One region of the Microbacterium sp. SW12 genome, then DNA from elsewhere that is predicted to be linked to it. Evidence: predicted binding sites of a transcription regulator. Region 1 holds the regulator's gene; the other holds the start of a gene.

What was found. The regulator HspR, encoded in region 1, represses chaperone genes until heat shock. The targets are predictions, from matches to a motif close to AAGTTGAGTCNNNNNGACTCAACTT.
Region 2: a site for HspR is predicted at 1,986-2,010, ahead of MICSW_RS12935 (Hsp20/alpha crystallin family protein). Genes of this name have one in related genera too.

The regions. Positions count from the first base shown of each region.
Region 1 covers NZ_AP024335.1:2,768,268-2,773,419, reverse strand. The annotation lists gene dnaK (molecular chaperone DnaK) at 1-955, shown strand, start outside; gene MICSW_RS13985 (nucleotide exchange factor GrpE) at 968-1,612, shown strand; gene MICSW_RS13980 (DnaJ C-terminal domain-containing protein) at 1,628-2,620, shown strand; gene MICSW_RS13975 (heat shock protein transcriptional repressor HspR) at 2,641-3,105, shown strand; gene MICSW_RS13970 (DUF998 domain-containing protein) at 3,139-4,233, shown strand; gene MICSW_RS13965 (ion channel protein) at 4,220-5,152, opposite strand, start outside.
Region 2 covers NZ_AP024335.1:2,554,209-2,559,360, reverse strand. The annotation lists gene MICSW_RS12945 (CaiB/BaiF CoA transferase family protein) at 1-740, shown strand, start outside; gene MICSW_RS12940 (acyl-CoA dehydrogenase family protein) at 727-1,902, shown strand; gene MICSW_RS12935 (Hsp20/alpha crystallin family protein) at 2,061-2,522, shown strand; gene MICSW_RS12930 (DUF2804 domain-containing protein) at 2,621-3,652, shown strand; gene MICSW_RS12925 (MarR family winged helix-turn-helix transcriptional regulator) at 3,765-4,208, opposite strand; gene MICSW_RS12920 (DUF2207 domain-containing protein) at 4,252-5,152, shown strand, end outside.

The DNA.
Region 1 (5,152 bases):
CAAGGTCAGCGACATCGACCACGTCGTGCTCGTCGGTGGGTCGACCCGCATGCCCGCGGTGAGCGACCTGGTCAAGAAGGAGACCGGCGGCAAGGAGCCCAACAAGGGAGTCAACCCTGATGAGGTCGTCGCCGTCGGTGCGGCGCTTCAGGCCGGTGTCCTCAAGGGTGAGCGCAAGGACGTTCTGCTCATCGACGTCACCCCGCTGAGCCTCGGTATCGAGACCAAGGGCGGCATCATGACCAAGCTCATCGAGCGCAACACCGCCATCCCGACCAAGCGCAGCGAGACCTTCACGACCGCCGACGACAACCAGCCGTCCGTCGCGATCCAGGTCTTCCAGGGTGAGCGCGAGTTCACCCGCGACAACAAGCCGCTGGGAACCTTCGAACTCACCGGCATCGCGCCGGCCCCTCGCGGCATCCCGCAGGTCGAGGTGACCTTCGACATCGACGCGAACGGCATCGTGCACGTGTCCGCCAAGGACAAGGGCACCGGCAAGGAGCAGTCGATGACGATCACCGGTGGATCGTCGCTGCCCAAGGAAGACATCGAGCGCATGGTGCGCGAGGCCGAGGAACACGCCGCTGAAGACAAGAAGCGTCGCGAGTCGGCTGAGACCCGAAACCAGGCCGAGACCCTGTCGTACTCGATCGAGAAGCTGATCAAGGACAACGAAGACAAGCTGCCCGACGAGGTCAAGACCTCGGTGCAGGCTGATGTCGACGCCCTCAAGACCGCTCTTGCCGGCGAGGATGACGACGCGGTGAAGGCTGCGTTCGACAAGCTGAACCAGAGCCAGTCGCAGCTCGGTGAAGCCATCTACCAGGCAGGGCAGGCCGCCGGCGAGAACCCCGACCCCGCGGCGAGCGAGCCCGGCTCGGGTGAGGTCCCCAACCCCGACGAGGACGTCATCGACGCCGAGGTCGTCGAAGACGAAGACGACAAGAAGTAAACGGAAGAGATCATGGCACGCAAGGACGACGAAGAGCCCACACCTTCGGAGAAGGACTCCGGAGTCGGACCTGACGGCGCCCCTGACAGCGCGAGCGCTGACAACGGTGACGCGGCAGCGTCGGAGGACACCTCCTCCGGCGCCGCCGGTGCCGGGCAGGATGACCTCACGGTGGACGCCATTCTCGGGGCTGCGCAGTCGGCTGACGCCGCTGCGGCCGAGGATGTCGTGCTCGCCGACCTCGAGTCGGCGCTGTTGACCGACCTCAAGCGCCTTCAGGCGGAGTACGCCAACTACCGCCGCCGCACGGAGGAGCAGCGGGAGATCGAGATCGAACGCGCGAAAGGGGCTGTCGCGAAGGGCTTCATCCCCGTGCTCGACGACCTCGACCGGGCCGAGAAACACGGCGACCTCGAAGAGGGCTCTCCCTTCGCAGCGATCGCAGAGAAGATCCGCTCGGTCGCCGAGCGGCTCGGTGTCACCTCGTACGGCGAAGCCGGCGAGGTCTTCGATCCGCAGCAGCACGAGGCGATCTTCCAGCAGCCCACTCCCGGGGCTACCGAGACCACGATCTTGGAGGTCGTGGAAGTCGGCTATCGGCTCGGATCGATCGAGCTTCGCCCCGCGAAGGTCGTCGTCGCGGTGCCCGCTGAGTAGCACGGAGGACAATCGATGGCCAGTCAAGACTGGTTCGACAAGGACTTCTACAAGGTCCTCGGCGTCTCGAAGGAGGTGTCCGCGGCAGACCTGAAGAAGACGTACCGGAAGCTCGCCCGCCAGTACCACCCCGACTCCAACGCCGGCGATGCGAAGGCCGAAGCACGGTTCAAGGAGATCAGCGAGGCGTACGCCGTGCTCTCCGACCCCGAGCAGCGCGAGGAGTACGACCAGATCCGCGCGATGGGATCGGGCGCACGCTTCACGGCGGGCGGTCAGGGCGCGGGCGGATTCGAGGACGTCTTCAGCCGGTTCGGTCAGAGCCGCGGGGGCTACAGCTACGAGAGCGCTGACTTCGATGACATCTTCTCGATGTTCGGGCAGGGCGGTGGCAGCTCGTTCGGCTCGGGACGGTTCGGGCAGGCATCCGGCGGTTTCCGCGGCTACGGCGGGCCCACCCGTGGCGCCGACGTCACCGCCCGCGCGACGATCGACTTCGTGACCGCGACCAAGGGTGAGACCATCACCCTGCAGTCCGAAGACGGTCAGCCGTTCAAGGTGAAGATCCCTGCGGGTGTCGCCGACGGGCAGAAGATCAGGCTGCGCGGTCGTGGTCGGCCCTCGCCTGATGGCGGTGAGAGCGGCGATATCGTCGTGCAGGTGACGGTGCGGCCGCACCCGGTCTTCACCCGAGAAGGGCTGAACCTCCGCGTGGTCGTTCCCGTGAAGTACACCGAGGCCGTGTTCGGCGCGACTATCGAGGTCCCCACCCTCGGCGGCGACCCCGTGAAGCTGCGCGTTGCCCCCGGCACGCCGTCGGGGCGCGTACTGCGCGTGAAGGGACGTGGCGTGCAGACCCGGAAGGGCACCGGTGACCTGCTCGCCGAGGTCCAGATCGCCGTCCCCACCCACGTCGACGGCGCCGCACGGGAAGCGCTCGAGAAGTACCGCGAGGCCGAACCGAAAGAGAACCCGCGCGCCGAACTGCTGGCCCGCGCGGCAACCTGACCCCCATCGAGGACACACGGATGGCTGAACACGAGATCGACGACGAGGCCCCGATCCTGGCGATCGCGACAGCGGCCGAACTCACCGGCATGCATCCGCAGACCCTCCGGCAGTACGACCGCCTCGGTCTCGTCGTTCCGGCGCGTACACAGGGCGGTTCGCGCCGGTACTCGCTGCGCCACGTCGAGCAGCTGCGAGAGATCGCCCGGCTCTCGGGTGAGGGAATGAGCCTGCCGGGGATCGCGCGCATCATCGAGTTGGAGAACCGCGTGCGCGAGCTGCACACCCGGGTGCGCGACCTCGAGGCGCGCGTCGAAGCGGAGCTCGCCAGTAGGCCGGGCGCTCGGGTGTTCGCGGCGGGATCGAGCGGATCGGTCATCACCCTCCGACGTGGACGCCGCGTCCGTCGCGCCACGGAGATCGTGCTGTGGCGCCCGCGCCACGCGCTGCCACCGGCATCCGACACCCCGGCCGGCGACGACTGAGTCGCGGTGCGGTCGCTGCGCTACTCTCATGCCGTGACAGCGACACCATCACCTGAGACGCCCGCGGCGCAGGCCGACACGCGCCGCGCTCACCGCATCGTCGTCGCCGAGGATTCCGGGTCCGACCACGAGCGAGCTCTCGAGTCGCTCAGTCTAGGCGTCGGAGCCGTCGCGTTCGTCGTTGTCGCGCTGGTTGCGTTGGCCGTCTTCCGGTTTCAGAGCGCGCCGATATCCGGCCCCGGTTCGGTGGGCCAGTTCTCCGCGATCGTCTCGGGGGTCGCGGGCATCCTCGCCTTCGCGGCCGGCCGCTATGTGCTCCACGCCCGCCAGTCCGGCGCTCGCCGCCTCGGGGTGCTCGACTATCTGGATGCCGGGGCGCTTGCCTTCGCCCACGGCATCATCGCGCTGCTGTCGTGGACGCTGCTCGCGGTGATTCTTGAGGACGCCTTCATCGGCGCGGAAGTGTATGCGCTGCCGCTGCTCGCCCTGTCGGGTGCCGCGGCCTCGGTGACCGCGTACCTGGTCTTCTACTCGGCCACGCATATGGATCTGTCGCTGCTCGCCCTGATTCTCGCGGTGTTCCTCATCGAGGGAGTGCTGGCGGCGATGCTGACGGCCAGCGACCCGTACTGGTGGAGAGACAACCTTTCCGCGCTGGGAATGACGAACGACCTGTCGGCGATGACGTTCAACCTCACGCTCATCGTGGCGGGCTTCATCGTCACGACACTTGCGCGGTACGCGACCCGTGGCATCCCGACCTCGCACGCTCACGGCATCCGGTGGGTGCGGCTGTGCCTCATCCTGGTCGGGGTCTTCCTCGCCTTTGTCGGGGTCTTTCCGGTCAACGAGTTCTTCTTCATCCACACCGCGTTCGCCTCGGGCATGGCTGTCGTGTTCGGCGTGCTCGTGATCCGCCTTCCCGCCTGGATCCCCGGAATTCCTCGCCCGTTCGTCGCGCTCGGCTGGCTTTTCATCGCCGCGATCGTCGTGTTCGCGGTGTTCTTCGTGGTCCGCTACTACACCCTGACCGCGGTCGAACTGGTCGCGGGCATCCTCGTGTTCACGTGGATCATCCTCTTCATCCGCAACGCGGCAGCCTTGGAGACCGACATCAACGCGACGTGACAAGAGGCGTCGGGTGATCCTCGATGATCATCTCCGGTGCCCGCGCAACGACCAGCCAGGTCGGCAGGATCGCCACGCACATGATCGCGAGGATGCCGATGTCGCCGACCATCGCGACGGCGACGAACAGGGCGATCCAGCCGTCGCGGGCGATGGCAAGCGTGAACCCAAGCACCCCGCTGGCGATCGCGAGGCCGAATGGGATCGACGGCACGAGGGTATGGGCCAGCATCCCGAACGCGACGCCGAGAAAGATCGCCGGGAACACGCGACCACCGCGGAACCCGAAGGATGCGGCCACCACGAGTGCCGCAAGCTTGATCCCGACGACGGCGAGGAGCCCTGCCCAGCCGATCGTGCCGTCCAGCGCGATGAGTTGAGCGCTCTGCTCCAGGCCCTTGAAGAGGGTCAAGGGGCCACCGAGGGCGCCGAGCCCGCCGAGGAGCAGGCCCCCGGCGATGCTCAGAAGCAGCGGGTTCGGCATCCGTCGGCGCAGGAACGGATGTAGGGCCTTGAACGCAATGATCCCGACGAGCGCCACCGCGGCCCCGACTGCGGCGATGACGGATGCCGAGACCAGGTCGATGGCCTGTGGATCGGTGTACGGAGCGATGTTGGCGACGGCGCCCAGCCCGCCGCCGAGGACGAGAGAGGTGACTGTGCCGGTCGCGGCGGCGACGAGGGGAAGGAAGAGCTTGTCCCACAGCGCTCCTCCGCCGGAGGCGAGGGCGCCGGTGAAGACGAGCGCAGCTGCCACGGGAGTCCCGAACAGAGCGCCGATCGTGCCGGCAGCAGTCAGGATCACGACCAGCTGAGCAGGGATCGCGGGCCACAGGCGTGAGACGATCCACACCGCCAGGGCCGTGTTGATCGCGATGATCGGGCTCTCGGGGCCGAGGCTTACGCCGCCGATGAGCGT
Region 2 (5,152 bases), 210 kb from region 1:
TGGACATCACCGGGCCGCCCGGATCCCCATCCAAGGTCGGCGTTGCGATCGTCGATGTGCTGACGGCTAAGGATGCCACGGTCGCCATCCTCGCTGCCCTGCACGAGCGTTCCCGGAGCGGGCTCGGGCAGCACGTCGAGGTCGCTCTTCTCTCGAGCCTGCTCGCGGCGCTGGTGAACCAGGCCTCGGGGTTCCTCGCGACGGGCCACTCTCCGCGCTCGCTCGGTAATCGGCATCCGTCGATCGCGCCCTACGAAGCTCTCGACACCGGCGACGGCGTTCTCGCGCTCGCCGTAGGAAACGACCGGCAGTTCGCGCGGCTGTGCGAGGTTGTGGGAGCCCCCGACCTGGCGACCGATCCGCGCTTCGTCACCAACGCGCAGCGCGTTGCCCACCGGGATGAACTGGCGGCAGCACTCGAGGCGCGCCTGCAAGCCGACGCCGCGGCATCGTGGACGACGCGGCTGATGGATGCCGGGGTGCCGGCCGGCACGATCGGCAGCGTCGCCGACGGCTTCGCTCTGGCAGAGCGGCTCGGCCTTGAGCCTCGGGTGCCGGTCGAAGGCGGTACCGACCAGATTCGATCTCCGTTGCGGTTCACGCGGACACCGATCCGCGGGTACGAACGCCCGCCGCGGCTCGATGAGCACGGTGACGAGATCCGCCGGTGGCTTGCCGGCCCCGATCCGACCGGTCGCGCGAGTGACCTGCCCCAAGGAGAAGCCCGTGGCATCCAGTGATGACGTGATCGACGTCGCCGACATCGACGCGCTGCTCAGCGACGACGAGCGCGCCACGCGTGATGCGGTCCGCGCCTTCGTCGAGCGGCGCGTGATTCCGCACGTCGGTGACTGGTTCGAGCGGGGCGAGATCGATGATCTGCGGGGCCTCGCGAAAGACCTCGGTCAGCTCGGGGTGCTCGGCATGCACCTCGAGGGATACGGGTGCGCGGCTATGTCGGCCACCGAGTACGGCCTGGCATGCCTCGAGCTCGAGGCTGCGGACTCTGGCATCCGTTCGCTCGTCTCGGTGCAGGGGTCGCTCGCGATGTACGCGATCTGGCGGTGGGGGAGCGAAGAGCAGAAGAATCAGTGGCTGCCCGGGATGGCGGCGGGGGAGATCGTCGGATGCTTCGGTCTGACCGAACCGGATGCCGGGTCCGACCCCGCGAGCATGCGAACGCGAGCCCGACGCGATGGTGACGATTGGGTGCTCGAGGGTCGCAAGATGTGGATCACGAATGGGTCGGTCGCGGATGTCGCTGTCGTTTGGGCGCAGACCGAGGGTGGCATCCGGGGGTTTCTGGTTCCGACTGACTCCGCGGGGTTCTCAGCGCCGCAGATCCAGCACAAGCTGTCGCTGCGCGCATCCGTGACTTCCGAACTGGTGCTGGATGCGGTGCGCCTGCCCGCGGATGCCGTGCTCCCGGAGGTCCAGGGACTTCGGGGTCCGCTCAGCTGTCTGAACGAGGCGCGATACGGTATCGCCTGGGGCGCGCTGGGTGCAGCGCGATCGGCACTGACCGCCGCCCTGACCTACGCCGCGGAACGGACGCAGTTCGGCAAGCCGATCGCGGCGTTCCAGCTCACGCAGCAGAAGCTCGTCGACAGCGTGGTCGAGTACGAAAAGGGGCTGCTGCTCGCGCTTCACCTTGGTCGCCGCAAGGATGCCGGCGAGCTCACACCGCAGCAGGTGAGCCTGGGCAAGCTCAACAATGTACGGGAGGCGCTGGAGATCTGCCGCACCGCCCGCACGATCCTCGGCGCAAACGGAATCTCCCTCGAGTACCCCGTCATCCGTCACGCCGCGAACCTCGAATCAGTGCTGACATATGAGGGCACCGTCGAGATGCACACGCTCGTGCTTGGCCAGGCGATCACGGGCATCCCGGCCTTCCGCTGAGACGTTCTTCGTGTTCGCCGAGAGCGAGCCTCTCGTGCGCTCGGATATCTGGCACTCGAATGGTGAGAGTGCTAATCTGAGATCAGTTGAGTCGAGGTGACTCAACTTCTAGAACTCGGTCGGATGCCGCATCCGGCCCCGCTCATGAAGGAGACGAGATGGCAAACTATGACCCGCTCCGCGAGATGGAGCGATTCGCGAACGCACTCTTCGACGGCAACCGGCGCGGACCGCGCCAGATGCCGATGGACCTCTACCGTGACGGCGACCACTACGTCCTCTCGGCCGACCTTCCGGGCATCGACCCGGGCTCGGTCGACGTGGATGTCGACGGTCAGCTGCTGACGATCCGCGCCGAGCGCACACTGACGTCGCAGGAAGGCGTCAAGTGGATCACGCGCGAGCGTGAGGCCGGCAGCTTCCTGCGTCAGCTGAGCCTCGGTCAGGGGATCGACACCGAAGGCATCGCCGCCAGCTACGCGCACGGCGTGCTGACGGTCACGATTCCGGTGAGCCCCAAGGCCAAGCCGCGCAAGATTGACATCGCGACCGACGCGCCCTCGACGATCACGGTCGACGAGTCCCACAGTGAGATCCAGGAGGCCGGCGCCAGCGCCTGACCTGCTCTCCAGAAGCCCCCGGCCCGAGAACGGACCGGGGGCTTCTGCGTGCTCGCTCGGGCGCGAGGATGAATAGTCCCGCATCTAGGCTGGAGCGCGTGTCGACGACGACTCGTTTCCCCAAACAAGACTCTCGCAGTGAGATCACGGCTCCGGTCGAGCTCACCCTTCCCGACGGTCGCCTGAACCCCGCGGCTCTCGGCTGGGCGCGCTCCCCACTGATCCGGACCGGCGGGATTGGGCCGCGCCGGTTCTGGGGGCGCAATAAGCGCTGGGAGTACTGGAACATCATGACGCCGCGATACATCGTGGGTCTCACCGTGTCAGCCATCGACTACGCCGCGGTGCACGAGGTGTGGATCTTCAATCGCGACACCCGCGAGGCTGTTCATCGCGCGGCCACCGTGCTTCCCGCTCGCGGGGTCAGCCTGCCGCCAACGCTGGGTCAGGGTCCCGCTTCTGCCCGGGCCAAGGATCTTCGGATCGAGGTCACGGAGGAGCCAGACGGCGTTCGGATGCGAGTCGAGGTCCCACGCGCATCCGTCGATGTTCTCGCCGAGAAGCCTGCGGGGCACGAAAGTCTGGCCGTCGTCGTGCCCTGGACTAAGCGGCGCTTCCAATACACGGTCAAGGATGTCGCGCGTCCCGCACGTGGCACGGTGACGGTCGACGGCACGGTGTACGACCTGCCGGCTGGCGAGTCGTGGGCGGTGCTGGACCACGGTCGCGGGCGATGGCCGTACGACATCACCTGGAACTGGGGCGCGGGATCGGGCCGCTACCAGGGCAGCGTGATCGGGATCCAGGTCGGCGGAAAGTGGACCGACGGCACCGGCGCCACCGAGAACGCGTTTTTCATTGATGGACGGATGCACAAGATTCACGAGGACCTGACCTGGGAGTACGACCAGGCAGACTTCCTGCGTCCGTGGTCAGTGCGCGGCGGCGGTCTTGACGCCCGATTCGTCCCGTTCTATGACCGTGTCGCGCGAACGAACCTCGGCATCATTGCGGCGGCGACGGATCAGTGCTTCGGCGTGTGGTCAGGGGCTTTCACGACGGCTGGCGGCGAAGTCATCCCGTTCGACGGTGTCGAGGGGTGGGCAGAACACGTCCACAACCGTTGGTAGCGGATCACGCCCGGGATCGCCTGCCGCGCCGTTTGCAGGATGAACTGGCGCCGAGGTCTAGAAGAGAGTCGAGACTCCGGGTCTCGTCCTGCGTTCGGCCCGGATGCAGGCTTCAGCAGTCTGACGCGCGGGGGCCGCGGAGCTTCGAGGTGAGCGTGCGGAGCTGTTCGAGTTCGGTGTCGCTCAGGGTTGACATCCGTTCGGCGATGGACCTGCCGTGAGCTGAGGCGACCTTGCGAAAGAGACCGGCACCCCGATCGGTCGCGGTGACCACCGCGCCGCGGCCGTCGTCCGGATCCGAGCACTTGGTCAGCAACCCCGAGGCGACCATCCTGTCGACCAGGCGCGAGACACTCGGCTGGCTGATCAGCATGTTGGATGTCACATCGCGCAGGCGCGCCGACATCCCCGGCGCGCGGGTGACGGTGAGCAGGACGTCGTACTCGCCCTGCGTCAGTTCGCCGACGATGAAGTCGCCACTGATCTCGGCGAGCACTTCGTGTTGCGCGCGGAACAGACTCTCCCAGGCGTCGATCGCCAGTCGCCGGTCCGTCATGCACACCAGAGTACGACCATGCCGGCGCCCGTAGGCTGATCACATGTCAGCTCGGATCCTGACGCGGCGGGCCGTCGGCGCCGCCGCGGCCGCCGCCCTTGCTCTCGTCGCCCTGGTCGCGTGTTCGGTGAGCGTGTCGTTCGGCGACGAGGCTGCCGCTGTGTCGACAGACGTCAACGACTTCGTCTTCGAGAGCATGGCTGCCGACTACACCCTGGGCCGTGCGGACGATGGAACCAGCACGATGACCGTCGTCGAGACATTCGTCGCGGTCTTCCCGGAGTACGACCAGAACCGCGGGATGCGCCGCATCCTGCCCGACTCGTACCTTGGTGCCCCGCTGCACCCTCAGCTCGTGTCGATCACCGACGCCGAGGGAGCCCCGCGGCCCGCCGAGGTCGAGAGCGAGGACGGGGTCTACGTCATGACCTCGCGCGCCGACGACTACGTGCATGGCGCGCAGACCTACGTCTTCACCTACACGCTCGAGAACGTCGCCCGCTTCTTCGACGACACCGGGGTGGACGAGCTCTACTGGAACGTCAATGGTGTCGACTGGGCCCAGCCCTTCGGGTCGGTCTCGGCGACGCTGCATGTGCCGGCAGAACTCGCATCCGCACTCACGGGGGCGGAGTCCTGTTACGTCGGTGCGGCAGGCGCTACCGACCAGTGCCCGATCGCCTCGACGACGGATGCCGACGGCGGCGTGACAGTCACGGCATCCGCCACCGACGTGCTGGCCTACGAGACCGTTACGATCGCCGTGGCCTTCGACGCCGACACCTTTGCGTCCTTCGACAGCTCGTACGTCGCGTCGCCGTTCGGATGGCTGCAGGCTCTCGCGTTTCTCGGCGTGATCGGTTCGTTCGTATGGGCGATCGTCTTCCGGACCAGGATGCTGCGTGACGAGCCCGGGCGGCCGACGATCATCGCCGAGTTCAACC